3 regions of the Photobacterium sp. BZF1 genome follow, and region 2 is predicted to be linked to each of the others. Evidence: riboswitches for the same ligand, from Rfam matches in the RefSeq annotation. Region 2 holds a riboswitch; each other region holds the start of a gene.
The links. Region 2 has a riboswitch for cyclic di-GMP ahead of BIZ37_RS21645 (lytic polysaccharide monooxygenase). Riboswitches for the same ligand answer to the same signal wherever they lie in the genome.
Positions count from the first base shown of each region.

Region 1: another riboswitch for cyclic di-GMP. It lies ahead of BIZ37_RS17970 (PEP-CTERM sorting domain-containing protein); the one in region 2 lies ahead of BIZ37_RS21645 (lytic polysaccharide monooxygenase).
Region 3: another riboswitch for cyclic di-GMP. It lies ahead of BIZ37_RS16335 (hypothetical protein); the one in region 2 lies ahead of BIZ37_RS21645 (lytic polysaccharide monooxygenase).

Region 1 is NZ_JACSOF010000082.1:18,393-28,647, reverse strand. It holds gene BIZ37_RS18005 (EAL domain-containing protein) at 260-2,323, shown strand; gene BIZ37_RS18000 (DUF2960 domain-containing protein) at 2,357-2,620, shown strand; gene BIZ37_RS17995 (ceramidase) at 2,648-3,487, opposite strand; gene BIZ37_RS17990 (globin) at 3,497-3,895, opposite strand; gene rarD (EamA family transporter RarD) at 4,034-4,930, opposite strand; gene BIZ37_RS17980 (class I SAM-dependent methyltransferase) at 5,133-5,729, opposite strand; gene BIZ37_RS17975 (DUF2750 domain-containing protein) at 5,961-6,314, shown strand; gene BIZ37_RS17970 (PEP-CTERM sorting domain-containing protein) at 6,425-7,075, opposite strand; cyclic di-GMP riboswitch class I at 7,260-7,340, opposite strand; gene BIZ37_RS17965 (hypothetical protein) at 7,607-7,855, shown strand; gene BIZ37_RS17960 (TetR/AcrR family transcriptional regulator) at 8,022-8,612, shown strand; gene BIZ37_RS17955 (alpha/beta hydrolase) at 8,714-9,568, shown strand; gene BIZ37_RS17950 (1-acylglycerol-3-phosphate O-acyltransferase) at 9,638-10,255, opposite strand, start outside.
Region 2 is NZ_JACSOF010000115.1:9,712-19,966, reverse strand. It holds gene BIZ37_RS21670 (ABC transporter ATP-binding protein) at 1-13, opposite strand, end outside; gene BIZ37_RS21665 (ABC transporter permease) at 41-697, opposite strand; gene BIZ37_RS21660 (oxidoreductase) at 1,161-1,658, shown strand; gene BIZ37_RS21655 (GGDEF domain-containing protein) at 1,671-2,804, shown strand; gene yiaY (L-threonine dehydrogenase) at 2,897-4,045, opposite strand; gene BIZ37_RS21645 (lytic polysaccharide monooxygenase) at 4,414-5,910, opposite strand; cyclic di-GMP riboswitch class I at 5,998-6,097, opposite strand; gene BIZ37_RS21640 (bifunctional protein-serine/threonine kinase/phosphatase) at 6,342-8,135, opposite strand; gene BIZ37_RS21635 (NarK family nitrate/nitrite MFS transporter) at 8,230-9,705, opposite strand; gene nirD (nitrite reductase small subunit NirD) at 9,999-10,255, opposite strand, start outside.
Region 3 is NZ_JACSOF010000070.1:1,920-12,174, forward strand. It holds gene BIZ37_RS16325 (bifunctional transcriptional activator/DNA repair enzyme AdaA) at 1-349, opposite strand, end outside; gene BIZ37_RS16330 (DMT family transporter) at 546-1,469, shown strand; gene BIZ37_RS16335 (hypothetical protein) at 1,633-2,403, opposite strand; cyclic di-GMP riboswitch class I at 2,422-2,521, opposite strand; gene BIZ37_RS16340 (VOC family protein) at 2,891-3,382, shown strand; gene BIZ37_RS16345 (hypothetical protein) at 3,459-3,770, opposite strand; gene BIZ37_RS16350 (hypothetical protein) at 3,851-4,162, opposite strand; gene BIZ37_RS16355 (TetR/AcrR family transcriptional regulator) at 4,315-4,884, shown strand; gene BIZ37_RS16360 (PLP-dependent aminotransferase family protein) at 4,942-6,357, opposite strand; gene deoC (deoxyribose-phosphate aldolase) at 6,600-7,376, shown strand; gene BIZ37_RS16370 (alternative oxidase) at 7,475-8,110, shown strand; gene BIZ37_RS16375 (hypothetical protein) at 8,255-8,845, opposite strand; gene BIZ37_RS16380 (GntR family transcriptional regulator) at 9,734-10,255, shown strand, end outside.

The DNA.
Region 1 (10,255 bases), on a different contig from region 2:
TTTTGAGTGGTGACTTAGGGTATTAAATTTTAAATAGTATTGCTAGGGTTGATAAGTATGAATGAAGCTATGCCTTTTTGTTATTTAATTACATTGCTAGCAGTTTTTCTCTCTGTATAACATGTAACAGTAAGCTATATAAATTTAATTTAGTGTGCTTGTAAATCTAATTTGATATGATTAAAAGTAACAATTCGCTAGTTGTGATTTTTACCTAATGACTAAGTGTCGGCTTGGTTTATAAATTGGATAATTTACATTGCCTCAATTACTCTCAAAGTTATCTACTAATCCTATTTTAGTTGCTATCAGCAATGTCTTTATTATGGCATTGCCCGTCTCCTTGATAGCGGCTTTTTTCAATTTGCTCTCTATCTTCTCTGGGAGAGTGGGTTACGACAGTGTCAGTGTGACTCTCGGTTACGTGGGGGAGATGACAGGGCATATGTTCCCACTGCTGCTAAATATCTTTCTTGCAACGTATTACTCATCAATCTTGAGATTACCTAAACCTGCCCCCATTTCCTGTGCACTTGCTTCCTTTTTCATTATTTCCCAGCAATGGGGTTTTATTTCGTCAGTAATAGCTTTGCCCAATAATTTTGCTGTTGCATTACTGACGGCATATGCTTCATGTATCATTATTGCGAAAATAAATAAGCTCCGTTTGTTTAATATCGATAAGTTTATTAGCACTGTCGATTCGTCTATTCAGATGATTGTCACCTGTGTGCTGACATTGGCAATACTGACTTTCCTTTCTCACTTATTCTTCTTTATCTTTACCTTATTTATTCAGCCTGAAATTACACTTCCTGAGTTGGATCCAACCTCCTTTTATGATGGGCTATTTTACGAGTTTATCCGTGGTGTTTTATGGAGCGTTGGGGTCAATGGCCATAATATCCTGCATATGTACAAAACAGAGCTGTACGATATCAGCATAGCTAATATGGCGGATTGGAAGAACTTAGGCACTGACCTCAACATTATCAGTACTAACTTTTACGATTTCTTTACAGGAATGGGGGGCAGTGGTAATACGATAAGCCTTGTGCTCTGCATGCTTTTTTTTGCCAATGGTAAGGGATACCGCTTGCTTGCAAAGGCAGCTCTGATTTTGACTATTTTCAATATCAATGAGCCTATCCTTTTCGGTATTCCTGTGATTTTTAATCCTATCATGATTGTTCCATTCTTGAGTGTACCTCTTGTCAGCTTCATGCTGGCTTACGGGGCAACAGCCATTGGACTGATCCCGCCATTAAGTGAAGTTCACAGCTGGCTTTTACCTCCTATTTTTAGTGGATATGTCTCTTCAGGGGGATCTCTGTCGGTCGCCATATTCCAGCTGTTCCTTATTCTGTTGGGGATGGCCATCTATTACCCGTTCTTTAAAGTGATGGATAAGCGTTCCGTGGGGGTAGATGTGTCTTCTATATTTCGCACTCATGTGTTCAGGGACGATGAAGTGGCCGTAAAGTCTAAGTTGAATAGTTTTATTCCATCCATTCAGGACAATATAAACGCCCAGCGAGAAGTGGAGCAGCTTCAAAACAGTGGATCATTTGTGCTCTATTATCAGCCTCAAGTAGATATCAAAAGCTCTTCAGTGGTTGGTTTTGAAGCATTGATACGACACGAAGATGTTCAAGGACGCGTAAAGGGGCCGATTTTTCTGAAATCCTTTGGTCAGTTAGGGTTACTCTCTGATGTGGACTTTTGGGTATTGGAAAAAGCAATTTCTGATGCGTCAGAGATGGTGAATACGCCTAACTTCACTATTTCGGTTAACGTATCGGCGGATACGATGCTTAGAAAAGGGTTTGTTCAATCACTCAAACAGGTCATTGATTTGAGCAAGCTGAATTACAACCAAGTAGAGATTGAAGTCACCGAAGAACTACTGATCCAGGATGAGGTGAGAACGGCTGAGGTCATTCAGGAGATTAAAGCAATGGGGGTCTCTGTTGCTTTGGATGATTTTGGTACGGGGTACTCATCGCTGGCTTACCTCTCTCGCTTTGACTTTGATAAGATCAAAATTGATCGATCACTAGTGGAAAACCTAGATTCAGAGCGAGGTCGGAGTTTGTTTGATGTTGTCGTTCAACTTGGTCACATTACGCAAGCCAGAATAGTCGTGGAAGGTGTTGAGACGGCTCAAGAGCTAGACTTCATTCAAGAAAAAGGGGTGCAGTTTGTACAAGGTTTCTTCTTCTACCGGCCGATGACAAAAGCTCAGATTATGACTGAACATATTATGCCGACATGCTCAAACCAAACCGGAAAAAAGGTTTCATCTGAAATTGAAGTAGGGTAAATTCCCTGTCTTGATTTTGCTGTTGGAGGCGTTATGTCGCGCACTATTATTTATACCTATAAGAACGAAGAGAAAACAATCACGTTTTCTTACTCTCAGTATCATACGATTCATGAGGCGGTGGCAGCAGCAGAAGGCATTGATTTGACTGAATACCTCAAAATGGAACAGCAGGTAGAAGCGGTATCCTCAGGCAGCAAGGCGGTGAGGGATTTCCGTGATAGCCATTTCCGCAAGCTTGGTTTTGGCAAGATTGCCTTGATGCAAAAAGAAAACCGTGGTGTCGGCAAGAAATAAGCTGCTAAGCCCTACCATGAAGCCCTGCTAACCGCAGGGCTTTTTTGTCGCTGTTTTTTTCCAGCCAAGGTAGACGTAATAGCCAGCTATTGCTGCCAAGATATGTTTTATGGTGTGGCCACTAAGCAGTGAAGTCAGAGCATACAGTTCTTCATCGTTTGATTCGGCCCATTTGCAAACTACGTACAAACCAAGAGCGTAAAGGTAGTATTTTGTTGGGTTTTGCTTGTTGGGATAGAGCCAGACGATGAGGGGTATATGAATGATTGGAAGTAACTGAACCAATACATATGGGGCCATATCTCCACGTCCGGTAATGACATCTGTCATATACCAATAAACTACGGATACCACCCCATAGGCCAACGTTGGCAATAACATCGCCTTACCCAGTTTGGGTGAAAGGTATTCAGCCAGAATGATGCAATATAGGCTAATGAAACATACCGTAATGGGGATCCTATCTATCATCAAGGTAAAGGCACCGGGAGCCCAGTGATAAATACTGGACCCTAAACTAGCCCCGATAAGGCCGATGAAGAAGAGTTGGTAAGCAAAAGACATTGAAGGGATCAGGGCTAGGGGGTGGCGTTTGTTCTCGACTAGACCCATCACACCAACGATAAGAAAACCTGCATTGCTGATAACATCCCAGAAATGGGGGATACCAATCAACATACTTTGATCGGCATAGTCATAAAAATTACGGCTCTGTTTAATTGGGGAGAAATAGAGTGCTAGTGCGCCAAGAATTAGTGCGATCGCAATAAGTAAGATATATCGCCAATCGAACTTGGAACGTTTAATTGCGGCCGACTTTTTGTCTTGTTCGGATGTCGTATCATCGGGCTGAAAATTTGAGGACATGGTGTTTCCCTATATACATTCCTCTTTCATTATAGCGATGCCTGCTTTGAAGCAATCCCGCCATGCCTGTGCAATCTCATCATTGAACTTTGGGTCGCAGATCCGAACAGTTTCGAGTAGAGAGTCCAACCATATTTCAAAATCTTCTGGCCTTATACCTACACCATCAGGCCCATGGGCTTTACCATAACGGCGGATTCCTCCCCTTGCCTGATCTGAGGTAGACGCCAACATAATCATTGAAATCGAGAGCTTGAGCATCCTGATCTGGCGCTCCATATCGACACCTTTAAATATGTCTTTGAATCTTTCGTCTTTTGCCCAGAAGTGGCGGTAGAAAATAAGGAAGAACTGTTGGTTACGTTGGCAGCGCTCATAGCTGTCGTTAAAGATTTCGTGGGTATCCATACCTCAACGAGCCTCAATTTAATTCCATACAATTATTATGGCAATTAAAAACAACTATGCAATAGAGGTCATAGGGGAATCTTAATAAAGCCACTGAAAGTGATAACAATGAACTTTCAGTGGCTTACATTAGCGGCATTATGATGTTCTTAGCCGCTTCAGCGCTAGGCCGCTTAATGCTTCTAGGCTACAGAGAAGTAAACCTAGCCAAATGAAGCCGAAACTAACCGCTTTAACTTGATCAAACACTTCACCAAACAGGAAAACCGCGAGCAAGAACTGCAATGTCGGTTCAATGTACTGCATCAGGCCAACCATGGTTAAACTGGTACGGCTTATGGCTAGGGCAAAGAAAATCAAAGGTGCCAACGTTACTGGGGCTGAACCTACATAGAGCAATAGGGTCGTAAAGTCTGCAGAGAGTACTGTCGAGGTTTGGTTGGCATAGGTATACCCCAAGTACAACAGTGCAAACGGCGCGAGTATCACTGCCTCTATAGTTACCGAAGTAAGGGCATCGTAACGGATGTGTTTTTTACACAGGCCATAAATGGCAAAGAAGCTGCCCATGATTAATGAAATCCACGGTAGGTCGCCGTAGTGCCACACTTGGTAGCCAATTCCCAGAATACCCAAAACAACCGCTGCTGATTGCGCTTTGCTGAGCTTCTCCTTGAGGAACAGAACGCCCAGCGCAATGGCAAACAGAGGGTTGATAAAGAAACCTAAACTCGCAGCAAGTACTTGGTCATGGGTAATAGCCCAAGTAAAGGCATACCAAGATACGCACATGGTTAAACCGGCAATGCCAGCCATTACCAAGGAGCGCTTGTCTTGCCAAACCTCAACAAGTTTAGGCATTGGCCGACGTAATAGCAGCATCACTAGTAGCATGAACGGAATAGAAAAAACAATCCGAAAAGCTAGCAAATCATTGATATCTGCCCTTGGCAGAAATTGATAATAAAGAGGGAGGATCCCCCACAGCACAAAAGAAAATGCAGCAAGCGCATTTCCGGCACGCTGAGTGTGCATAGCAGCAAACCTACATAAGTTTATGAAAGACAAAAACCCAATAGCACTCATTCAAGGTATTGATTGAGTGTGACTTGGTGAAAACGCTGGTGGAACCTATTGAGGATGGCTATTTTGTCATGGATTCATCTAAACAAGAACAAAAAACGAACATGAACCGCTAGTTTTTTATTTCATATTAGATTGGCTGATATATTGGGTGTTACTTTTTCATCGCGATGATGGTATGGATCAGCCAAAGACGTTTTTTCCCGGTTAGATTCGCTGAGTACTCTTGCTTCTTCTTCCAGGAAATAATGTAAAAGTCAGCAAATAGCTGCTCAAGCTCAAACTGGCTGTGGGTTAGGATAGGTAAAGTTTCATTGGGCTCCAACGCTTCTTTGCCCAAGAAATGGCCGCAAAAAATCCCGCTTTTTTTCAGGCTATTAGAAATATTGGTCCAGAGTATATTGAAATCATGTGGTGTACAAAAGAACAGGCAGGCACTGGCGTTGATTAGGTTGGCCCGAGGGAACTCATAATCGGCAAAACTGCTTATTTGTATGTCCAAGTTGGGGTGGGCGCCGAGCAGCGGGTGTTCAGACAATGCAGCTAGGCGAGGACGGTCATTGTCAAAGGCATAGACATGATAGCCTTGCTCCAAGAGGTAAAGTGTATCTCTGCCATTACCGCAGGCACAATCAACTGCGACCTTTCTCTCTCCAAGTTCTCCGATGTACTCGTGGGCTTCTATGAGGTGCGATCGCGGATTCAGAATGGTCTGATTACTCAAGTTAGTTAGCCAGTCAACCGTTGCCATGCGATATCCTCTAGTACAGCCCGTTAAGTATTGTTGTTCCGGTCATCTAAACAAGTATAGCCACCTTCTGAGTGCTAAGGATAAAGAGGTAATAATCTGATGAAGTTAGCAGCAGATATCACGATAAATTGTACATCTTCTGTCATGATTCTCTGGTATTATTAGCTCACATCAAGTTACTGATGCTGTATCCGAGTCACTTGGGTATAAACATACATAAGAGAGAATAGAATGACTAAGTTAACCACAGATATTAAAGCAAATTGCGATCTGTTTGTTGAAGAAACCAAAGATAGCCAGCAGGTATGGGGTCTTTGTAATGAAGAGGGTGACTGGCTTTCTGTTGACTCTAGCGAGTTCGAAGAATCTGAAGTAATGCCATTCTGGTCTAACGAGGCAGATGCGAAAGTTCACTGTGTTGACGAGTGGGCTGAATTCACGGCAGTAATGATCCCGTTGGACGTGTTCGTCGAAGACTGGATGATCACGCTGGCTGAAGATGGCGTATTGGTTGGCCTGAATTGGACTGATCAGCTTGAAGGTTCAGAGAAAGAACCTTCAGATGTGGCGAAAATGTACCTATAAGTACAGTCCCTCAGATCAGAACTCATAAGGCTACCACTTGGTAGCCTTTTTTGTTGTTCATCTTTATCTCCGGGAAAAAAGAGCGAATTCACAAGAACAAGTACTGTGTTTCAACTAACTGCATTTCTGCGCATTCTAACGAGGCCTAAAACAGAAGCGAGAACGAGTAACCCTGTTGCTGGCTCAGGAATTTCGGCACTGATATTACTAACGTTACTCAGTTTATATGTGTCGCTACGATTAGGACCGTCTTCACCCCAACTTCTGAGGATCACTTTTTGAAATGGCATGTCAGTTGTGAAACCGAAGTAACCGTTGTTTGGTGCGGAATTTGCCCCGCGCCCAATACCGACTCCTCCTGCGAGTTCTATAATGTTGTCACCAAAATCAACTAATATTTCAATACCGACACCATTGCCACCTTCCCGAGTATTGATAAATCCTCCCCATCCTGAAAGTGGGTTGTCGTACATGAAAATGTCGTTTTGATTAAACGATGGCTTCCCACGCCAGGCACCATTTGTGTGCCTTGCTGCTGAACGGTTATATTCGGTTGTTACTGTAAACGGGCCATAGTCGTATGTGTCACCAACTGTATTTTCGGTAATTGAAGGTGGTGAACCGAATGTGAAAACCCCATTGTTACCAGTAAGGCTTTCAAAAATTGAACGGTCATCATAGGTCTGAATAATTCCACTGAAAGAGTACCTTGAGAATAGGGTAAGTACTACAAATAGTATTATCTTTGTTGTTCTTGCCATAATTAGATTCCCAATGAGTGATTGAAATCAAAAGTTATTACTTAGTAACCTCGATTTTTTTAAGCGGTTGAGAATAGACTGTTTCTATTAAATTGTGGTGATTCAAATGTGGATAGGTACGAAATCAATGACTGATTTGAGAAATGTAATTTGTTCATAGTATGCACCTAAATTAGAAAAAGGTAGATGCAACCCGGCTGACTCTATATTGATGAGTCCCGTGGCTTTCCGTCCCAACTTCACAGTAGGTTTGGCAGGTTTTTTATACACTCAAGTATAAAATAGTAGATAATTTCATTAGTCACCACAAAAAATGACCACAAAAAAAGATGATCTCTAGTGAAGGCCAAGCGCCTCTTGTCGTTCACACAATAACGTATCCAAACTTTTGCCGTATTTGCTACACGGTTATCAGAGAAGAACCATAATTTATGCCCTTGCTATAATAAAGCTAACATTAACAGAGCCGATTTTATCCAGGCGGAACAGGGTTAACTGGGTAGTAAAGGCTCTTTCTGCTAGGAGAGTATTATGGTCCTGTCAGAGTGTCGCCAGTTAATGGCAGAGAATGCAATTGTCGAAGCCCGTTTAGTGCATGATTTCCTCAGCGCAGGGTGGGGTGTAAACTTTATTGATGCTGAAGGTAATGAGTACCCAATTACAGATACTTACGGGATCCCTTGCAGCTATGACTCGCTTAAACAAGCGGAAGATATGGTAAACCAAGTCGGGAGCTGCCCAGTACGTATCGACAGTCTGTTCCGCTTTGCGGAGCGTTAGTTGTTACCTCGTGTGGCCGGGCAGAGCCATACTCATGATATCTGCTCGGCAATCTCTTCGATTTATACCAACAGGAAATTTATCTTTCATAAAAAGAACGATCGTGCTAAATATAATATGTCATTGTATTTGTGAGAGATAGCATGTGATCAGTGAATCTGCTCCCCTGAGTAAGAAAGAGGCAACCCGCCTGCATATTTTGAATACAGCTTTCTCGCTGGCGAGCCGTGACGGGCTTGATAGCTTGACGATTGGTCAGCTGGCTAAAGCGTCAGGTATGTCCAAAAGCGGTTTGTTTGCCCATTTCAACTCTCGGGAAAATTTGCAGATTGCTGTTTTGGACTTTGCCGGAGAACAGTTTGTAGAGCGAGTCATTCAACCTGCTCGTATGCAAACACCAGAGACAATCGAGCAAAAGTTACGGCTTCTGCTTGCAAACTGGTTAGCTTGGAATCGTTCATTTCAGGGTAGTTGTATGTTCTTGGATGCTTGGACTGATCGAGGCGAAAAAGAGCCATCAATGCAGCTGAGGTTAAAAGAAGTTACCAAGCGCTGGCTTGGCTATTTGTACCGTCAGTTTGAACAAGGTAAGCAGCAAGGCGAATTTAAGTCGGCCTTGGATAGTTGGCAGTGTGTGTACCAGATTTATGGTGTTTACCTCAGTAGTCATTTGTTCCAGAGCATGGAGCTAGAAACTAATGATCACCAGCGTTTCTGGCATGAAGTTGATAACCTGATAGGCCAGTGGCGAATATAGCGAAGAAATGAAATTCATCGTATTGCTCAAATACGATGAAAGACTATTAAAAAATAAAACAGAATAGCACGGTCGTTCTATTTAAGTTGGATGAGAAAAGTATGAGCAGCAAAATTTATTTCAAAAAAAGTCGAGGCTTTGATGTACGCAGGAAGCTAATTAACCTGACTACAACCCTGCATCATCGCCTAGCCCCTGAACATGCCAAGCGTGTTGCACGTAAGGTACTACTCACTCCTGTACGCAGTAAAAAGTCAGTAGAAGAACCTTCAGGCTTGGAAAAAAAGCCAGTTCAAACGTCTGAAGGCATGATGATGACCTATAGCTTGGGAGAAGGCCCGACATGGGTACTAGGCCACGGCTGGTCAGGATCATCACGTCAGTTCTACTCACTGATGGAACATATAGCGGCTTCAGGCTACAAGGCGCTGGCTTTTGATAACCCAGCCCATGGGGAGAGTGAGGGACGCTTTGGTCATTTACCAGGCTTTGTTGCAGCATTTGACAATATTCTGGAACAGCAGGAGTCGATTGCTGGGGTTGTTGCCCATAGCATGGGTGGTGCAATGGTGCTAGAAAGCCGCCATCCACAGTTACAAGACAAACCTGTATTGTTAGTTGCACCTGTCTTAAATTATACCGAGAATCTGGTGTCTGCAGTGGCACAGTCTGGCTATTCGATGAAGCTTTTCCATGATGTTGTGGACGATATTGCCAAGCAGTATCAATATCCGCTAGATAGTATTGATCCGATGCATCGTTTGGAGGGCAGGGGATCGAAAGCGGTGATTGTCCATGATAAATATGACCGCTTTGCTTCCTATGCACATTCTGAGCTAGCGAGTGCTAACCAACATGTGACTTTGATTGCAACAGAAGGATTGGGCCACGGCAGGATCTTACAAAGTGAGCAGCTCAAAAGCGGGTTCGATTTACTTGTTAGCGATGAACACTAAAGGTGTGTAGTGCTGAAACTAAAAAGGCTTGCCATTATTGGCAAGCCTTTTGTGTATTCTCGGGGTATCTTAAGAGCTGGCTGTCACTTTATTTCCTGAGCGAGCTTGCTCGAGTTGGGCAACTTCAGCATCTAATTCAGCAATTTTCTTTTCCATTAGCTCGTGGCAGTGGTCGGCTAATTTACGAGCGTCTGCCAACTCATAACCGGAAACATCAATAGGATCCATCATCTCGGCAATGACAATGCCATTGTCACGGTTGGAAAGTGAAATCTTGTTGTGAACCGAGCTTACGCACATAGGCACGATTGGCACACCGGCTTCGATTGCCATGCGAAAAGCACCTGTCTTAAATGGTAGTAGCCCTCGCCCTTTACTGCGGGTTCCTTCAGGGTACATCCATACTGACAGGTTGCGCTTGTGGATAGCATCAGCAACTTGTTGGATGGTATTGCGGGCGCTGGATTTATTTTCACGGTCAATCAGGATATTACCTGTGATCCAATAAAGTTGACCGAAGAATGGGATCCACAGCAGGCTCTTTTTACCGATAGAGACGGCACGTGGTGGCAGCATACCCGGTGAGGTGACGAAGTCAAAAACGTTTTGGTGATTAGAGATATAAACGGCTTTTGGCGTATCGACAATTTTTTCTTGGCCTCGATGGATGAGTTCGACACCCACGAT
Region 2 (10,255 bases):
CAAGTTGAATCATGAAAACGCCCTCTTAAATTCGTAAAACTTAGCCGTGAACGACGACACCTTTCGGTGTGAATTTCTTTTGGATTTTCGCCAATACCGTATCGGCAAAAATTGCCAATAGGCTCACAGCTACAGCACCAACAATCAGCTGGCGCGGATCAGACTGGCTGATCCCCCGTGCAATAAACGTCCCCAAACCACCGGCACCGATGTAAGTCGCGATAGCCATAACACCGATGTTCATCACCACAGCAGTGCGCACACCAGCCATGATCACCGGAATAGCCAGTGGGATTTCCACCAAACGCAGGCGCTGCATATTGGTCAGGCCGATACCCCTTGCTGCTTCTCGCAGGGCCGGGTCAACGTTGTTAATTGCGGTGTAGGTATTACGAATAATTGGCAACTGCGAATACAGCAAAACCGCAATCACTGCAGGCAGATAACCAATACCCTGGCCGATAATCGACAACACAGGGATCATGATCCCGAACAAGGCAATAGAAGGGATCGTAATAATAATGGACGCAACGTATAGCACCACATTGGCGACACGTTGATTCTGGGTAATTGCGATACCAATAGGTACCCCTGTCATCATGGCTAGACCAACGGCCAGGCTCACCAACGACAGATGCTCTACAGTGCGAGAGACAATCACATCCCAGTTGTCCAGAACGAAATTGAAAATTTCCAATTTGCACTCCTGGATTTACGAGTTGAACACAGATTGTTTAATGAGTGTTTCCGCTAAGCGCCGGAAACATTGATACAACCACAAGGTTGTCAAAACAGGGGCTCCGCCCTGATAGACATGGTTTACACCATAAGCTCACTTGTCAGACCAGAAGTCATACAAGCGAAAAAGGAAGGGGGGATTCTAGTGAGTAAGCCTGACTAGCTCAAGTTTTTTCAGAAATTATTTTGATCTCACAGCTTGATCGTGTTTAAAAAACACCCAAAAACACATTAACCTCATGATTATTAATGTCGCGAAAAATAAAAATTTACAACGTACTCATCCTATTTTGTTTTGATTTCTTTGCCTCACATGTAAAAGAAGCAGCTACAATTATATCCAAGCAGCTTAAGTATCCCTGCCGTAAGAAGTGCTCTGGAGTAACGGTAGAGAGTTCAGGACGACAATTGGAGGAGTTCCAATGCAGCTTGCAAGCCCGAAGTTAACAATACGTTGTCTTTTATATTGTTTTGGCCTTTTCACTGCATTTTCGGCATGGAGCCAGAGTATTCCATTGGCTTTGTCAGGGACAAACCAGTCAGGCGATAAACTATCCCTCGTGCTCGAACGTAACCAACTCGAGCAGCTCCCCCAGTCGTCATTCTCTACCCACCTCCCTTGGTTAGAGCAAAGTGCTACCTTTGAAGGGGTGCGCCTACTGACACTGCTTGAGCACTTCAAGCTTTCTACTTCCAAGTTGAAGTTACTCGCCCTCAACGATTATTCCGTTGAGATAAGCCATGACTACATCAAGCAGTACAATCCATTGATTGCCATCAAGCAAAACGGTCAATACTTGAAAGTTAGAGATTACGGCCCGTATTGGGTGATAATTTCCCTCAATGAACATCCCGAAGCTGCCAAAACCAAGCACCTTGCCAATATGGTATGGCAACTCACCGTTATTGAAGCTCAGTAAGCGGGTTGAAACATGGGAATAAGCCGCCGTTTTACCTCCCTGCTTATCTACATCACCCCGTTACTAATTATCAGTATCTTAGTCGCTGTGACCGCCCTGAAACGCAATTCAGATATCATTGCCAACAGCCAAAATGAGGCAGCCTGGTATGTACTCCAACTACACAAGGAGTATGCCGAGTTTCACCTCCAGCTTCACCGTTATGCGGTCGGGACCAGTGACCATAACGATATGATGTTGCAATATGAGATCCTGTGGAGCCGTTTCAAGACCATTCTCAACAACACCCATATCAGCCACCTTTACCATTTCGATGGCGCCTATCATCAAATCAGCAAGCAATTTACTTATATTCAATCGATAGAGCCACAGCTTATTGAGTTCGAACCGGGCGATCCCGGAGCGGCGATTATTAATGACGTTAAGGATCACTACGAAAACCTGGTGATATTCCTTAGCCACAAATTTCGCCTTTCAAGTGGAGACCTACTAAAACGGGTCGAAGCCACCCATACCATGAAACTACTGGTGTACTTCTTACTCTGTGCCATCGTATTACTTGGCGGGATTTTACTGTGGGCGCTTTGGCGTGAGTCATCAGCAATGCGCAAGTTGGCAATGAGCGATACATTAACAGGGATCCATAGCCGTTTATGGCTCAACCAACACCTTAAAGAGTTGGTTAGTAAACAACAGCCATTTAGGTTTTATCTTATTGATTTAGATGGCTTTAAAACCATTAACGATACGCTGGGGCACCATGCCGGCGATGAACTTTTGAAGACAGTGGCTGCCCGCTTGGCGGTTCTGAGCGGCGAACACTACCATGTAGCCCGTATGGGTGGCGATGAGTTTGCCGTGATCGAGTCTCTGGCGGTTCAACACGAGATCAATATCAGCCAAAAACTGCTTAACAGTTTTCAGCAGCCAGTAATACTGAATGGCAAAAGCTACCCTATCTCGGCCAGTATCGGCAGTAGCGAGTACCCGCTCAAAGCATCCAATGTCAGTGAAGTGCTACAACAAGCTGATTTTGCTATGTATGAGGTCAAACAGCAGGGGAAAAATGGCGTGATACATTACGAAGGATCAGCAGTACCGAATGGAACTGCACCAACTCTCAAACGCTTCACCAAAAGCCTGTAAAAGCGACTCGTCGAAAATTGGCATTAAGCCCAAACAAAAAAGCGCCCACCGAATGGTGGGCGCAACTTTAATCGTGCAGTGGTATTGGCTGATTACATTGCCGCAGCAAAGATAGCCGAAATTTCTTCGTGGCTTGCTTGTTTCGGGTTAGTGAAACCACACGCATCTTTCAGCGCGTTATCAGCAAGAACCGCAATATCTTCTTCTTTCGCACCTAGCTGCTGAAGACCTGCTGGAATACCCACATCTTTAGACAGCGCCTGAATCGCTTCCAGCGCCGCTTCCGCACCCTGCTCTGCCGTCAGGCCTTCAACATTCACACCCATCGCTTTCGCAACGTCTTTTAGGCGCTCAGGACAAACCTGTGCGTTGTAGCGCTGAACGTGTGGCAGCAGTACCGCGTTACATACACCGTGTGGCAGATCGTAGAAGCCACCTAGCTGGTGCGCCATGGCGTGAACATAGCCCAGTGAAGCATTGTTGAAAGCCATACCAGCCATGAACTGTGCATAAGCCATTTGCTCGCGCGCTTCAATGTTCTGGCCGTCTTCTACAGCCGTACGCAGATGCGCTTGGATAAGCTCGATGGCCTTGATTGCTACCGCATCAGTAATTGGTGTTGCAGCGGTAGAGACATAAGCTTCGATCGCGTGAGTCAGCGCATCCATACCCGTCGCAGCCGTCAGAGAAGCCGGTTTTGCCAGCATCAACTCAGGATCGTTCACCGACATCAATGGTGTGGTGTTCTTATCAACGATTGCCATTTTAATGTGGCGCGCTTCATCGGTGATGATACAGAAGCGGGTCATTTCACTGGCGGTACCAGCCGTAGTATTGATCGCCACCAGCGGCAGCTGAGGTTTCGCAGACTGGTCAACACCCTCGTAGTCAGCAATTTTGCCGCCGTTAGACGCAACAAGGGCAATACCCTTGGCACAGTCATGCGGTGAACCGCCACCTAGTGAAATCACGAAATCACACTCGCCGTCTTTCAAAAGTGCTAAACCTGCTTCAACGTTGCCAATTGTTGGGTTTGGTTGTGTACCATCGAAAACAACAGAATCGATGTCGCGCTGTGCCAACAGGTCTGCTACCTGCTTGACCATACCGATTTGGCTCAACACTTTATCAGTCACAATTAGAGCTTTTTTGAAGCCGTGCGCTTTCACAGCATCTGCCGCTTCTGTCAAACAGCCAGCACCCATCAGGTTTACCGTAGGGATAAAAAATGCGCTACTCATGATAAATTCTCCATAACTATCAAAAACTAATTACCAAAACCTGCTTGCATACAATATTTTTTGCTTCGCCTAAACAGGCTGTCCGTAATCAGTCTCTTGTCTACGGGTAGAAACCTACCACCAGAAAAGTGTGCAACAAATTGATCTGGAACAAGTTATAAATCCGAAAGAAATATTCATGCAATGTAGTTTGAGCCAGATCACCAATTCAACAAGTTACACATTAGTTTTGTTTCCATATGGAAACACTGATTTTCATTTCATCACTAAGAGCGGTTTCTTTTTGTGATCTTACCAGCATAAAAAAACGCTGACTTATGCCAGCGTTTTGCTCTCTATCGAGAAGGATAACTATTTGCTTTCGCTAATTATTGCTTTATCCAAGCATCCTGCCATGCTGAGCCATACCCCGGCTCATAATGATGCGCAGAGTCAATATTACACCAGCCACCTTCAGGGAATGGACGACATTGATAGGTATTACCGTCGCGGCTAAGTACTACCGTTTCACCGGGTACGTAGCTACCCATACCTTCAGGGTAGGCATAATCGTAATCACCACCACCTGAACTGTCCTTGATAGTCACCGACTTGGTTTCAACAACCTTATGTTCACTGCTACCTTGCTCGGCTGCTGTTACCACCACGCTGAATGAACCCGTCTGGGTCGTGAACACCGATAGATCGATGTTACCGTTATCGACAATGTCACTTGCCAGTGCCAACTGGTGGCCAGTGCTATCGAGTAACTTCATGTTGATCAGGTAACGACCTTCTGAGCTTACGATTGCATCAATGTAGGTTTTACCATCGCTACCCTGGGTGTAGTCACTTTCTAGGCCTTGAACTGTTACCGGAGCGGGTTCAATCACATCCCCATCGCGAACATCCAACGCGTAGTTGTAATCCGGGTTGGTGACAAAGACTTGGTTGGTATACAGATCTGATGGTTGATAAACGATATCGCCGGATGCTTCTTCCACACCCACCTGGGTAACTGTTGGGTATTTATCATTGATCAATTGGGCAAGGTCATAAGACCACGTATTGATGTTCTCGTTAGCGGCCGTAATTGGCAGCTTTTCGAATACAATTTCAGAGCCTTGCTTGTTGAAAATACGGAACCAAACACTGTCACCGTCTTGTGCCTCGACACCCGGTTTGACGTACTGTCCCTTAGAAGTCCACTCAGGCGGTAGCACCTCACCATCAAAGCGGATATCGCTACAGTTGTAGAACCCTTCACCGACAGGATCATTTCGCTGCCAGCGGGAAACCAAGGTTGCTTCGCCGGTTCGACCGCTTGGCAGGGTGACGTCAATCAGGTAATACCCGTCCGTCACTTTAACGTCGCCGGCCGTATCAATCAGCTCCAAATCATCCCAGCCCAGACGGCTATGGGCAGCATTGTAGCCCGGCTTAGTGATGTAAAACTGCCAGAAGCTCGGGTTGTGCGGTGCCGTAGCCCGGTAGCGAAGAGTGAATGTTTCTCCCGCTTTCATGTCGGTACGTTGCCAGTGCTCTGAAGCGACACTCATGCCGCTCTTACGCGAGTCACCGCCTGAACAAATAGTACCATCAGGAACTGCAGCCTTAACCGCATCCATTTTGTCGTAGTTCGGCACTAGGGCAGCAAACTCATTCTTTTGCACGATTGGGTAGGTTCCTGACTCCAGGAACGAGGCACGACAGGCTTCATTCGGGATCTGCGACCCGTCAGAAGGTCCCCAGTGCCCGCTATCGTTGTAACAGATAAGTTGGCGGGCCGCTGGGAATTCAGCATAGCCGTGAGCGTTTACATGTAATGGAGAAAGGACGGCCACGACTGACACAGCGCCCAGGGAAAAGTTAATTACTTTTTTCATGTTTAGCTTCCATTATGATTATTTTGGGAAGCCAGCTAATGGGAAAAAGCCACTACTTTGATCTTATTTTGACCTTGCTTATTCCTATCAGGTAACCCCGCTACCCTAGAGTCACCGATAAAAATGGATACTCCTTAGGTCGGAAGTTTTGCGCCCTACCCTTTCGAGTAATTAGCCTTTAGCTGACGATATATAAATGAGTCAATTCAATCTTGGTTCAAGTAAAACCGATATACTGAAGAAACTCGGGTATATTTATAGTGTTTTTTTAAGCATCAGCAAAAATTAGCGACAAGTAATGGAAGGATGATCTCATTTAACTTTTATTAATTAAGATAAATAAATTTATTTGACAGAAATTAAATATATAACATTGATAAACCTATTCCCCTTACCAATGAATTATAGAGCTAGAATTGAAAGGATTAATATTAACTCATTGCGATGATAACTTGAACAATAACAATAATAAATAAGCAAAGTGAGGTGATTTTCCAAAACTGTACCGGATTCTTACTCTTCAAAGGTCGCTTGTTCGCTTGTTTGAGCACTTGTGAAGAAGGGTTGGATAAGTCACAGAGCAACTCTGAAAGGGCGTCATAGCGCTGACTGGCCTGAGGGAAACACCCTCTACGAATGACGACATCCAACCATGCAGGCAAGTCATCACGATAATTCTCTAAAGGTGTATATTCCGGCCATTGGTTGTTTGCCTGCGGCGGTTTAAATGTATTAGGGAAAGGGTAAGGATAATGGCCAGTTAGCATTTCATAAATAATGATGGATATAGAATACATGTCAGACCTCATCGAAACTTTACCGCCAAGTAAACACTCGGGTGATAGATATTTAATATCACCAACAGGTATTGTTTCAGATATAGGGTTTTGTATTTCATCAAAGTGTTCAGAATAAACTGAACCAAAGTCAATAATGACAATTTGCTCAAATTGATTAACGATTAAATTTTCTGGCTTAATATCACGGTGAATGAGCCGATGGCGCTGCATCACACGAATCGACTTAATTATTTCCTCAGCCATTACCCGAACTTTTTCAATATCAGGTTTAGGGTTATCATCCATCCATTGGCGAAGTGACTTACCTTCTACCCATTGGCAAACATGGTAGAGAAAAGGAGATTGGCGTGAAAAAGGGTGGATTTTCATTACTCTCTGATGGGATATCTGCTCACCAACCCAACCTTCACGGACAAAGCCCTGCAAATACTGGTAATCTTCTGCAAAATTGAGTGAAGGCATCTTTAACACATAACGCTGATTATCAAATTCGCTGACTGCCAAATAGATATGGCTGCGGGGGCCACTGTACAACACGCGTAATATTCGGTACTGATCGATTCGATTACCCTCTTCCATGACCGGGGGGATCGCTCGTTTGGTCAACTCCCCAATGTACTCATCCATAGTCAAAGTCGGTAACGCTTTTATATCAATCAGCAAGCTGGATACATTATCCTGGCTCCCTGCCGCCAGCGCTTCCTTCACCAGTTGTTCGGATAGGGGTTCATCAACATTATCTATAGACGATAACGCCTGCTGAATATGGGCCTCATCCAACCATTCGTGGATACCGTCGGTTGCCATCAGTAAACGGTCACCTTCTTCCAACCGGATTTGTTGGAAATCGACTTCAATATGGCTATCCATCCCCAGCGATCGAGTCAGAAAGTATTGCTGACCATATTGATGACGGCGATGATCTTGGGTGAGTTGGGTCAATGCCCGATTACGGTAGAGATAGGCGCGGGTATCACCCACATGCATGATGTAAGCCGTGTTGGATTTGATAATCACTGCACAGAAAGTGGTTACCATGCCATTGTGCTGGAGTTCACTCTGGCTACCTTGATGGAAAAGCCACTGATTCAAGGCATGCAGCACTTTTCCTGCCGACTGCTTAACCCCCCAGGTTTTCGGTGTGGCGTAATATTCTTCGATAAACTGGGTCACACAAACCTGACTGGCCTGCTGCGCCTGTTCGCTGCAACTGACGCCATCGGCCAAGCAGGCAACGACGCCCTTGTGCAGGAGTTCGTCGTGCTTTTTAGGCTGATAAACCGCAAATGCATCTTGGTTGCTTGGCTTGCATCCGGCGACTGAATAGCCCCCGACATCAAGTTCGAGGGTACTCCCTTGGCGGATCCGCTTCCTGTTGACGGACATTGAATTAGGGGCAGTCCCTGGCTGAATAGTTTCGCTCATCCACACTTCCCCCTACTATCACTGACTTTACATTCATTAATTACAGCCACTTCCGGCCTGCAAGACAGGCTGTGCCCCGCAGGCCGGAAATCACTTAGCGGTTAGCAACATCAATCATCATGATGCTACCGTCTTCATTGACCTCGGCAATTTGCCCGCTTGGCTCTTCCATCATCAACAAGGTGATAAAACCAATGACTGCCGTGGCAGCAATGACATAGAAGAAGGTGCTGTAATCCACTACCGATAGAATAGTGAGGTAACACACAGCACCCACATTGCCGTAGGCACCTGTCATCCCAGCGATTTGCCCTGTCATACGTCGCTTGATCAGAGGTACAGTAGCAAATACCGCACCTTCACCGGACTGAACGAAGAACGAGCAGGCCATCGCGGCTACCACTGCCAACCACACCGGCCAACTGCTATCGACCTGCCCCATCAGGAAGTAACCTGCGGCCAGCCCTGCCGTCAAAATCAGCAGCGTAGGCTTGCGGCCAAATTTATCTGAAATCCAACCACCACCTGGGCGGGACATCAAGTTCATGAAGGCGTAGGCCGATGCAACCATACCGGCCATCACCGGCGTTAGCTCAAAGGTTTCCGAGAAGAATAATGGCAACATCGAGACCACAGCTAACTCCGAGCCAAAGGTGGCGAAGTACAACACATTTAGAATCGCGACTTGCTTGAACTTGTATTGGTGTACCTCTGGTACTGGCTTCTCAAAAACGTTTTTGTTAACGCGCCATACTTGCAGCACTTCATAGCAATAGATCACCGCCAGTACGATATAGATGGCCACCACAGTGCTTTCACCTAGCATGCCAATCCCGGTTGGTGAAAGCTTCCAGGCCAGCAGTGCCAGAGCGCCATACATCGGCAGTTTCATAAATAGCAGCAGGAAGAAGTCGCCTTTCGAAGTGACTTCCATTGCGCCCAGTTGCTTGGGCTTGAAATAGGTTGCTCCTTTCGGTGTATCAGTGACATTTTTATAAAAAACGAAAGAAAACAGCAGGCTCATGACCCCGGTAATGGCCATGGCATATCGCCAGCCATCATCACCACCAAACATGACTGCAACGGTCGGCAGGGTAAATGCTGCTGCAGCTGAGCCAAAGTTACCCCAACCGCCGTAGATACCTTCTGCTGTTCCAAGCTCATTATGCGGGAACCATTCCGAGACCAAGCGGATCCCGACAACGAACCCGGCCCCAATAAAGCCAAGGGCAAAACGGGCAATGGCGGCCTGAACAAAGCTGTCGGCAAAAGCGAACACAAAACAAGGGATAGAACAAACAGCTAGCAAGGCAGAATAGACCAATCTAGGTCCATATTTATCGGTGAGCATACCGATGATAACCCGGGCAGGTATGGTAAAAGCGACATTGAGGATCAATAAGGTCTTTATCTCTGCTGTTGTTAATCCTAGTGAGGCTTTGACCGATTGGAGTAGTGGCGCAAAGTTGAACCACACAAAAAAGGTAATGAAAAACGCAAACCAGCTAAGATGGAGAATTTTCATTTTCCCCGTAAACGAAAAGATATTGAACTTGCCTGTTTCTGACATCTTGGTGTTTCCTTTTTTATACTGACTTGTCATTACTATTGCATTGTCCATGCCATGTTTTTATTTAATTTAAAATCAACACCTTAAATAGATATAACTCATAAATAACAGCCCCAAAGCACCAACATAAGCCAAAGTTAAATATTCAAGCACCAATTTGAGTCAAATGACACCATTCAAGGCAGCATTGACTTATTTACATTACAAAAAATATCAATGTAAAATATAAGGTTAAAAAAAAATTAAAAAAAATCACAGCCTTAGCTGTGATTTTATCTCAAAATTACGATTTGCTATAAATTAAGTTGCACATCCTCACCCTGACAGCGAACTGAAAAAGTTTTCAATTTCACTTCCGGTTGTTCGATGCATTGCCCTGTCTGCAAATTAAAGTGCTGTTTGTATAAAGGGGAAGCGACCACCACCTCATCGCCTATCGACCCCATAATCCCACGAGACAGTACATTCGCCTCACCGATTGGATCATAGTTCTCAACGGCGTACAGGGAATCTGAACGGTGACAGTAAAAAATCGCCACTTGCTCATGGC
Region 3 (10,255 bases), on a different contig from region 2:
TAAAAATGCGTTGTAATCGGGAAGGTGAAAGACCCGCGATATCACCTAATTGAGTAAGTGTTATTTTATCTTCGGCATGACGCTCTAGATAGCGAGCGACTTCAATGAGCTTAAGGGTTCGAGCATCCTGACCTGCTGGATTGCAGCGCTTGCAAGGACGAAATCCTGCTTGCATTGCGGATTCGATATCAAAGAAGAATCTTAGATTTTCTGGATTTGCTGCTTTGGTTGAACAGGATGGCATACAGAATACGCCAGTGGTAATAACGCCGTAGTAAAACTTTCCGTCGAAAGAGCTATCTCTCTGCGCTACCGCATTTTTCATTTCATTTTCAGATGACTTTGACATAGCTGCGCTCACTCTCTAACGGGTTGCATGACTATCTCATCACACCAAGCTTGCTGATACTATCCGATTCTTGCTGATTAATTGGTGATTATAGATTCACTCTCTGTTTTTTAATGTGGCGCAATTTTCGGATGTTTTAAGGTCAACGCTGTAGCTAGTATGCAGTTAAAGATGAATAACACTGATTGTCCCGACCATGACACCGACCATAAACCACTCTATGAACTCAAAAGTATGGGCTATGCTCATTTTGCTCTCCATCTTATGGGGCGGTTCTTTCTTTTTTGTAGGCGTAGCGGTCAATGACCTTCCTCCATTAACCATAGTGACACTTAGAGTAGGAATTGCGGCATTTACACTATGGGGGATAGCTATGATGATTGGCTTGCGTCCCCCCAAAAGCCTGAAAGTCTGGGCTTCATTCTTGGGGATGGGGTTACTGAATAATGTTATCCCCTTTGCTTTGATTGTCTGGGGGCAAACACAGATTGCGTCAGGCTTGGCCTCAATTCTAAATGCTGCAACACCAATATTTACAGTAGTGGTGGCAGGCATTCTGCTGCCTGATGAACGGCCAACACCATTAAAGCTAATCGGCGTTGTTCTCGGTTTCGTGGGTGTAGCGGTAATGATAGGCGTACCTGCGTTAGGTGACGAAAGTAATTTATTGGCGCAACTTGCCATTGTTGGCGCAGCCATATCCTACGCATTTGCGGGAGTATATGGGCGTAGGTTCAAATTACTGGGGGTAAACCCTGTTATCACGGCAGCGGGACAGGTAACGGCTTCAACGCTCATATTACTGCCTATCGCGATATTGGTAGATGGCACTATTGATGTGGACAAGACAAGCATGAACACATGGATAGCTATAGTAGGATTGGCAGTTGCGTCCACAGCGATAGCGTATGTTCTTTATTTCAGAATTCTTGAACTGGCAGGCGCAACAAATGTACTGCTGGTAACACTACTTGTACCAGTCTCTGCTGTTCTGCTCGGCTCATTATTCCTGAATGAATCTCTGGAAATGATTCATATATTGGGCATGGTATTAATAGCGTTCGGGTTATCCGCTATTGATGGTCACCTATGGCAAAAAATGAAATCAGTCTTTGCATGAGGAAACGTACTGCGATTCCATTGGCACGATCTGCCGCTGAGTAATCACGTTAAAGCAGGATGGGGCCAGATGTGTTGTGGTTTTCGAGGAATAGTTACTGTGGGATACGGAATGACTCAGAAGACAAGTAAGGGCAAGGAAGACCCCTCGCCCTTACTTCCGGTCAGTTAAAAGTTACCGTACCGAGGTAATGTGGGTCTTTCCCATTTCTGTCCAACTCATAAGTACAATCCACTTTCTTTGTACCATATAGACCGACTGTGTCATGATCAGCATTTACTCGGATGTTACGACCATTGAAATTGCATTTGAAATTTCTCAAACTCCCAAAAGAAGAACTAAAGTCTCCTAAGTTTACTTTACGATTCGTTGGCAAAATAAACGCTTTATGGGAGTTTCCGTTACGATAATCGTACATATCCATAGGCAAAGTTACTGTAAAGCTTTGTAATTCATTACCATCAAGATCAGCATCGTAGATAACACCTTTAAGGTTCTTGATTCCGTTTCGGCCACGGTAGTATTTTGGCTGTACCTGATTACCATTGGCTGGAGTTAACTTAAACGCTACTATTTCAGCGTTACTACCCGGTCGGGATTTCCATTGACAATCAACTCCAGCAGAATAATCAAAATGGTCTAAACCTTTTAATCCGGGACCGCGGAATTTGTCACAGGTAACTTTTCCTCCAATACTATATTTCAGTAATGGATCTACAGAAATTTTGTATTCTTCGGGTTTGATGTAAGCTTTATTTGAGCTACCGCTTCGATAATTTACTTGGTCAAGGTCATACTCAACATATACACCAGTATCGCCAATTTCGCCTCTAAGTTTTTTCTCCCCAAATAAAGGGTCATCGAAGAGCGCTAAAGCAGGGGACGTAACTGATATACATGCAAGTGATAATGTACTCAAAGCAAGTTTTTTCATGTTTAGAGGTATCCAATGTGCCGCAACCCGGCTGTCTCATAAACTACTTCTATGCTCTTAAAATACGAGACCCGTGGCTTTCCGTCCTTATCTCACGATAAGTTTGGCGTTATATTTCGGCTGACATACTATTACCCTAAACAGGTATACAACTAGTAGTTAAATAAACGTAGCAAACTGATAAGGAATGCACCACTTTAAGATGATATAAAAATCATATTTCCTACGGTAGAATGTGAGGGCGAAAATTCGCTGTTATATAGCGTCAGTGAGTTAACCATTCTTCGCTCCCCCTTAATTAACAGTCAGTTTTAATATTATCTAACAAGTAACTGTCGTGTTGTGTTGGTCGGTAATACAGCTTGTAGATAAATTTATGTTATTGAAATTATAATTTTTGATAATTTTTATTGATTAACTTGTCACCCTATACTTCTCTCCATCGAAACGAAGCACGAAACAAATTAAAAAGTATTTGGAGAAAGTTATGAAGATGAATCACGTTGGTATTATGGTTGGCGATATGGACAAAGCCGTTGAGTTCTACACTAAAGCGCTAGGCCTTCGCGTTGTAATGAATAACACCAAAGTCATCGAAGAGCGTGAAACTGCAATCGGCCGTATGTGTATTGCCGTCTTCGGTGAAGGTTTCAAGGGCTTTAACATCGCACACTTAGTAACGTCTGATGGTATCGGCGTTGAACTGTTCGAAATGAAAGAGCGCAAGGAACGTCATGAAGTCGATTTCTCTCGCTTAGGTATCTTCCACTTCTGTCTGCAAGTTGCTAAAGAGCAATTCCCACAGACCATCGCGCGTATTGAAGAGCTTGGCGGTAAAGCTCGCATGGATATCATGCGTTACCACCCAGAAGACGAGACTAAGCAAGCACAAATGATCTACATGGAAGACCCGTTTGGTAATCTATTTGAGCTTTACTCGCACACTTACGAAGAAACTTACGCAACTGATTACGAGTAATAGTTATCAGGTACCAAAGAGCCCTGCAACCTTAACTAGTTGCGGGGCTCTTTGGGTTTAAATGCATAACCTGTATTTAGCGCGAGCGGCTATGGAATACCGTTGTTGATGCCACTGACATGTCCATATCATCTGAAGCGACAATGTTGACCGAGCGGCTGGCATTCAATGACAGCGGGATAAACACACGGCCGCGCTCGTCAGTGGTAAATGAAGTGCCATTAAGCTGAGGGACATTGGTGACATTGACTGTTAGCCCTGCTTCTGGCCCTGCTTGCCCTATCGCTTTGACATGGATACCTGAAGCTGAATCGGTGATATTTAGCTCAACGGCTGAGGCTGACATTGAAGCGACTAGTAGTGTTGAAAATGCAATTGATTTAAGCATGTTGAATTCCTTCTTTAACAGGTCGCCAATGGCAGCCTTTATCGAGTGTTATTTGATTGGTTGAAATGCATAACCTGTATTTAGCGCGAGTGGCTATGGAATACCGTTGTTGATGCCACTGACATGTCCATATCATCCGAAGCGACAATGTTCACCGAGCGACTGGCATTCAATGACAGCGGGATAAACACACGCCCGCGCTCGTCAGTGGTAAATGAAGTGCCATTAAGCTGAGGGACATTGGTGACATTGACTGTTAGCCCTGCTTCTGGCCCTGCTTGCCCTGTCGCTTTGACATGGATACCTGAAGCTGAGTCGGTGATATTGAGCTCAACGGCTGAAGTTGACATTGAAGCGACGAGTAAAGTTGATAGCGCGATTGACTTAAGCATGTCGTATTCCTTCTATGACGGAGTCTTGTTGATTTCGAAACTAAACTGTTTCGTTTTTTTGTTTTTAAATCTAGAATTGATTATTGAAGCTGTCAAGGGTATAAAACTAATTAGTTTCGTTTTTTTGGTTTCTGAATTGGGGATTGAAGGGTATGAGCCGTCAAAAAGAGAAGAAGCGCCGAGCGATTGAAGCCACGCTGGCACTATGTGTAAAGCACAGCTACCACGGTACCAGCATGGATACCATCACTGCAGCAACAGGCATGTCCAAAGCAACAATTTACCGACATTTTGGCTCCAAAGAAGCGTTAATCGCCGAAGCTTTGGCACTCTACAGCGAGCAAACACTTTCCCATTTAACTCAGTTGTTTGATGATCCTGACTTGTCGTTGGAAGAGAAGTTAACGGCCCGCTTTACGACATTAGAAGCTCTTGTTGAAGCCAGTGATTTTAATGGCTGTATCTACCAGCAAGCCTTTAACGAATATCGCAACGAAGATGAGCGCATTGCCGATGTGTGTGTCTCGTATAAACAAGAGCGGATCCGTTTGGTCACCGAACTGCTTCTGGCCCACGACATCAAGCAAGCCAAAGAAAAGGCCACCCGGGCTGAGTTGGTGTTTAACGGCCTACTGGCCTCGCTGGAGATGGGGGCAGATCCAAAGCTGATGTCACTTGCTAAACAAATGTACTTTGAGCAACTTCAGTTAGCGAAGTCTTAGTCTTTGGATGAATCGACAGATTAGAGATATTCGTTGCTTGCATTACTTGTAGGCGCTTTATTCATCCAACATAGCTCGGACTAGCTTGGATAACCGTTTTATTGCTCTCTCTTCTGTCGCTGCACAATCAAACGATGCATTGAGGCGAAAACAATGATTGAACTGATCGCTAACAGAAAACATTTTACCCGGTGCAAGGCTGATATTGTCTTTCAATGCACGTTGATAAAGCACCATAGCATCGAGGTGCTGCGGCAATTCAATCCATAAAAAATACCCGCCTTCTGAATAGTTGACACTGACATTAGCTGGCAGGTGAGCACGTAGCATCTGCCAATTGGCGAATTTGCGCTGTTCCAATGTCCTTCGTAATTTGCGCAGGTGGTTTTCATAGTTTCGGGTAGATAAATAATTTGCGAGGGCCAGTTGTATTGGAGCACTGGCTGACAGAGTACTCATCATCTGCAGTTTTTGAATCGGCAGGGCCATTTTTCCTGCTGCCACCCAACCGATCCGAAAACCTGCAACCAGCGTTTTTGAAAACGACGAACAATGTAGCGCAAGGCCATTTTGATCAAATGCTTTGGCTGGAAGTGGCTTGTTAGCACCAAAATACAGTTCATTGTAAACATCATCTTCAATCAAAAAGACGTTGTATTGTGAAAGCAACTCAATCAAACGTTCCTTCTTCGCTTCTGTTAACGTAAAGCCCAAAGGGTTCTGGTGATTGGTCATTAACCAGCAAGCTTTTACGGGATGAGACTGTAATGCTTTCTCGAGCGATTCAAGATCAATCCCCTCTCGCGGGTGGGTTCTGACTGACAGCGCTCGTAAATTCAGCCTTTGCAGGGATTGTAATGCACCGTAGAAGGTCGGTGATTCCACGATCACCCAGTCGCCAGGCTGGGTAACGGCTTGAAGACTTAAATTTAGTGCCTCAAGGGCACCTGCAGTGATCACAATTTCATCCGGGCTCACACTGTTCCCTTGTGCTGCATAACGCTTGGCAATAAGTTGTCGTAGTTCTTTATTTCCCGGAGGCCGGTTATCCAACGCACTGGAAGTTGGCATAGTGCGCGCTGCAGCTATCAATGATTTGTTTATTTGTTGTCGGGGGTACAGCGTTGGATCGGGATAAACAGAGCCAAAATCAATGATATGTGGCTTACGGCTGGCCTGCAGCACATCAAAGATAAAATCATTGATATCAATAGTTTCTGTTGTTTGAACTGTTACATCTGACTCTGTTGTACTCGCGTATCGAATTTTGGGGGCGACAAAATACCCAGACCTTGCATGTGAGACTATCCACCCTTGGCTCTCTAACACCTGATAAGCATGCAGCACTGTCATCAAGCTCATGCCTGTCGTTTCAGTCTGCTTGCGAAGAGAAGGCAGTTTGTCACCGACAGCCCAAATGTCATTTTGAATCTGATTACGGATTTGCTCTACGAGCTTTTCATACTTGGCCAACGTGAATGTGCCCTTTAAGTAACAACTGGCTGGAATATAGCACAGCACTAAATCTGTTATATATAAAAGTCAGTTTTCTGTATCTATTATAGTCTCGATTCCATTCCTATAATCCCCCCTACTTTCCACTTCAACAGAATGTTTCAAACCTTGGGCTGGGTATCTGTCTGGTACTTATTGCACAACACCAACTCTGCACAAGCATATGAATTTAAATAGAAGTAACTCAACGGGAGATACCTATGAGCAATATTAAAACTGCCGCACTCCGTGCACTTCAGTTAATGGATCTGACGACGCTCAACGATGATGACACAGATGAAAAAATCATCGAGCTATGCAAAAGCGCCAAAACAGCGGTAGGCAATACGACAGCGGTATGCATATACCCTAGGTTCATTCCTGTTGCCAAAAAACAGTTACGCTTGCAAGGCACACCTAATATTCGCGTGGTCACTGTGACGAACTTCCCGCATGGGAACGACGACATCGAAATCACTGTTGCCGAAACGAAAGCAGCCATTATGTATGGCGCAGATGAAGTGGATGTCACCTTCCCATACCGTGCGCTGATGGCCGGAAATGAAAAGGTTGGTTTTGAACTTGTGAAGCAATGTAAAGCAGCCTGTGGCGGTACACCATTGAAAGTCATTATTGAATCTGGCGAGTTGAAAACGCCTTTGCTAATCAAAAAAGCCTCAGAGATTTCAATCAAAGCCGGGGCTGACATTATCAAGACCTCGACAGGCAAAGTACCAGTCAATGCAACCCTTGAAGCAGCAGAAACAATGTTATCCGTTATCAAAGAGTTGGGTGTCGAGCACAGGGTTGGCTTCAAAGCGTCAGGCGGTGTCCAAACGGCTGAAGAGGCGAAAAAATACTTGGATATGGTAGATAGTATGTTTGGTCCAGAATGGGCAAACAACAGCATGAATTATCGATTTGGGGCGTCGAGTTTGTTATCAAATCTGCTTTGTACATTGGGTGGGGAAGGTGCATCAGTAACTAGCGACTACTAAAGTAACCTCTTTATAAATATAGATAAATTCTGGATGTGAGATGAGCAGTTCACGGCTGCTTTAAATCATACCCACTCGGAGAAAGTAAAGGCTCACCTATGTCAGATTTTGAGTTAAAACACAAAACCGCCGCCAAACTCTCAGAGCACGTGGCATATAAAATAACCCAGTGTCTTAAGTTCCTATTGAATATCTTCTATGGAAGAAAATATGCTAAACGCGCCGTTATTTTGGAAACCATTGCAGCAGTACCAGGAATGGTGGCAGGTATGTTCAATCACTTAAAAGCCCTACGCAGGATGAAAGATGATGAAGGCTGGATCCGTGAATTACTGGATGAAGCTGAGAATGAAAGAGTGCACCTGATGATTTTCTTGGATATTGCCAAACCTAGCTGGGTAGAGCGAACGTTAGTGTTACTTGGCCAAGGGGCTTTTATTGTCGTGTATAGCATGATCTATGTGCTCTCTTCTAAGATTGCACATCGTGTTGTGGGCTATTTCGAAGAGGAAGCCTGCAAGAGTTACACTGAATATCTGGACAAAATTGACTGTGGTGAGGTTGAAAATGTCGCTGCACCAAAAATCGCCGTCGATTATTACCAACTAGCGGCAAACGCTAAATTACGAGATGTGGTTGTCAAAATCCGCGAAGATGAAGCCAAACATCGCGATCGTAACCATTCGTTTGCAGATGCGTATGAAAACCAAGAGCTGCCCGCGCATCAGCATTGATAGCTCCATTGGTGATTAAGAGATTCAGTTCTTTCTTGCCTTCAAGGAGGTATTCCCAGAGTTTGAAGTTTGATGTAGTGCTTACCCTATAGACAGAGAAAACTATATAACTAAGGGTAAGTACTACATACTCATCAAGGAAAATTACTCTTTTTTCAAGAGTAATGGGTCATCAATGGCACCTGCCAGTTCTAGATGATAGTAAATGTGTTGCCAGACAGTGAAGTTGTAATCATCTAACTGTTCTTCCTCGTACTCCTCATCGTACTCGTCATAGCAATCATCTGATGGAGGAGTGCCGTTATAGAATAAATCTAAACCTTTAGCGTCGTGGTTAAAGAAATCCTCTTCGCCTAAACATCCCATCTCTCTATGCTGAGTTAGGGGTCTTAATCGTTTTAAGAAACCATCGATCTCGGTGAGGGGGAAAGCTGGCCAACTATCAGTGAGACTTGATTTAGTGAAAATCCAGTATTTATGATTAATAGCAACTTCGTAGCCCAGATTATTCATACTTTCTACTAACCCCCATCTTGATTCTGGCGTTAGTGGTTTTTGGTTCAATTCTGCTATCTGGCTTTCCCTTATACGGAATCTTGGGTAGCTATTTTTTTCCTTTTGGGCCGCTCTTTTAACCATGCTGTAGAGAATCAGTAGTGATAACTGGTTGTTTGTAAACTCTCTTGAACCATCAATTAAGCGATCTTCTTTAGTTGTTCGCCGAAATACTGCCATCTTATCCTCCTTAGTTATCTCTCACAGACAATACGTGATGGATATGTAATCTGCCAATAAAACAATAAGTTGATTGCATTTTTTGCAAGCTCAGATCGCTTTTTAACTTAACTTCATCTTTTAAAATCAATTTTACGAGTTTCACTTCTTTGTCATAAATTGATTTGAAATGGCCAAGGTTTAGTCCGTGTTAGCTAAAAAGTACCTAGGGGGTGAATAGAATTTGGCAAAATTTGTTTTTTGCAAATTACTGCAAGATATTGGTGGTATAAATGGCTGTAAATTGTCGTCTTGTTGTGTTTATGTATGGTATTTTCTGTTATGGGAGGGGAAAATATTTTGGTATCATCAGGGCGTATTGAGACTTGCCAAAAGTCATATAGATTTACCAACGAAAATTTAGTTCTGCCAAAAGTCATCTAGGTTTACCAACGAAAATTCAGTTCTGCCAAAAGTCATCTAGGTTTACCAACGAAAATTCAGTTCTGCCAAAAGTCATCTAGGTTTGCCAACCAAAATTCAGTATTACCAAATTTCATCCACCTTGAGTAGAGCACTTAACTGTCAGGTACAGCCCTGATTGACTACCCCCTACTCTTGTTTTGAATCGGTAGGAGATACTGCACATAGCACTTATTTGAATTAAGTCATACGGTATGGCCATCGCTATTTTCTGGAAAAATGAAATAGATCGAAGTAGAGCCACATCTCTTAGTTCACAAATTGAATTAGTCAAATGGTGACTATAATTTTATATCTAGACTTTTGTGAAAATTTGCTAGAGATCATAAATGTTATTCAAATGTTAACTCTTTCGGCCTCTTTTTCTTGCTACTCAAATTCCATGGCCTATTCTGTCGACAGACGACAAAAAACAGCGAGTCAAAAATGCAAAGTACAGTGATTAACGAACAAGTTCAAACTGTCAAGAACCAGTCACTGAGCAAGGTGGTTCAACAGCAATTAGAAACCATGATTCTAAATGGTGAGTTGGCACCAGGCGAAAGAATTAATGAAAGCTACCTCTCTAGCCATCTACAGATCAGCCGAGCCCCCATCCGTGAGGCTTGCCGACAACTTGCCCAGTACGGCATGGTGGAAACTCGCACCGGTAAAGGCTCTTTTGTTTGCCAAGTCGATTTAAAAGAAGCGATTGAACTCTATGAAATCCGCGGCGCTTTTGATGCTTTAGCCGCAGAACAAGCTGCTTCACGTGCAAGCGAAGACGATATCAATGCGCTTGAGCAACACATTTCTCAGATGGAAGAGAGCGAAAAAGCGAACGATCGGGTTGAGTATTTCTCATCAAACCTGAAATTTCACCATCAAATCGTACTAATCAGCCGCAACTCAGCGTTACTAGAGTTATATAGCGTAGTGTTGAAAAAACTATCTTTATTCCGGCAGCTA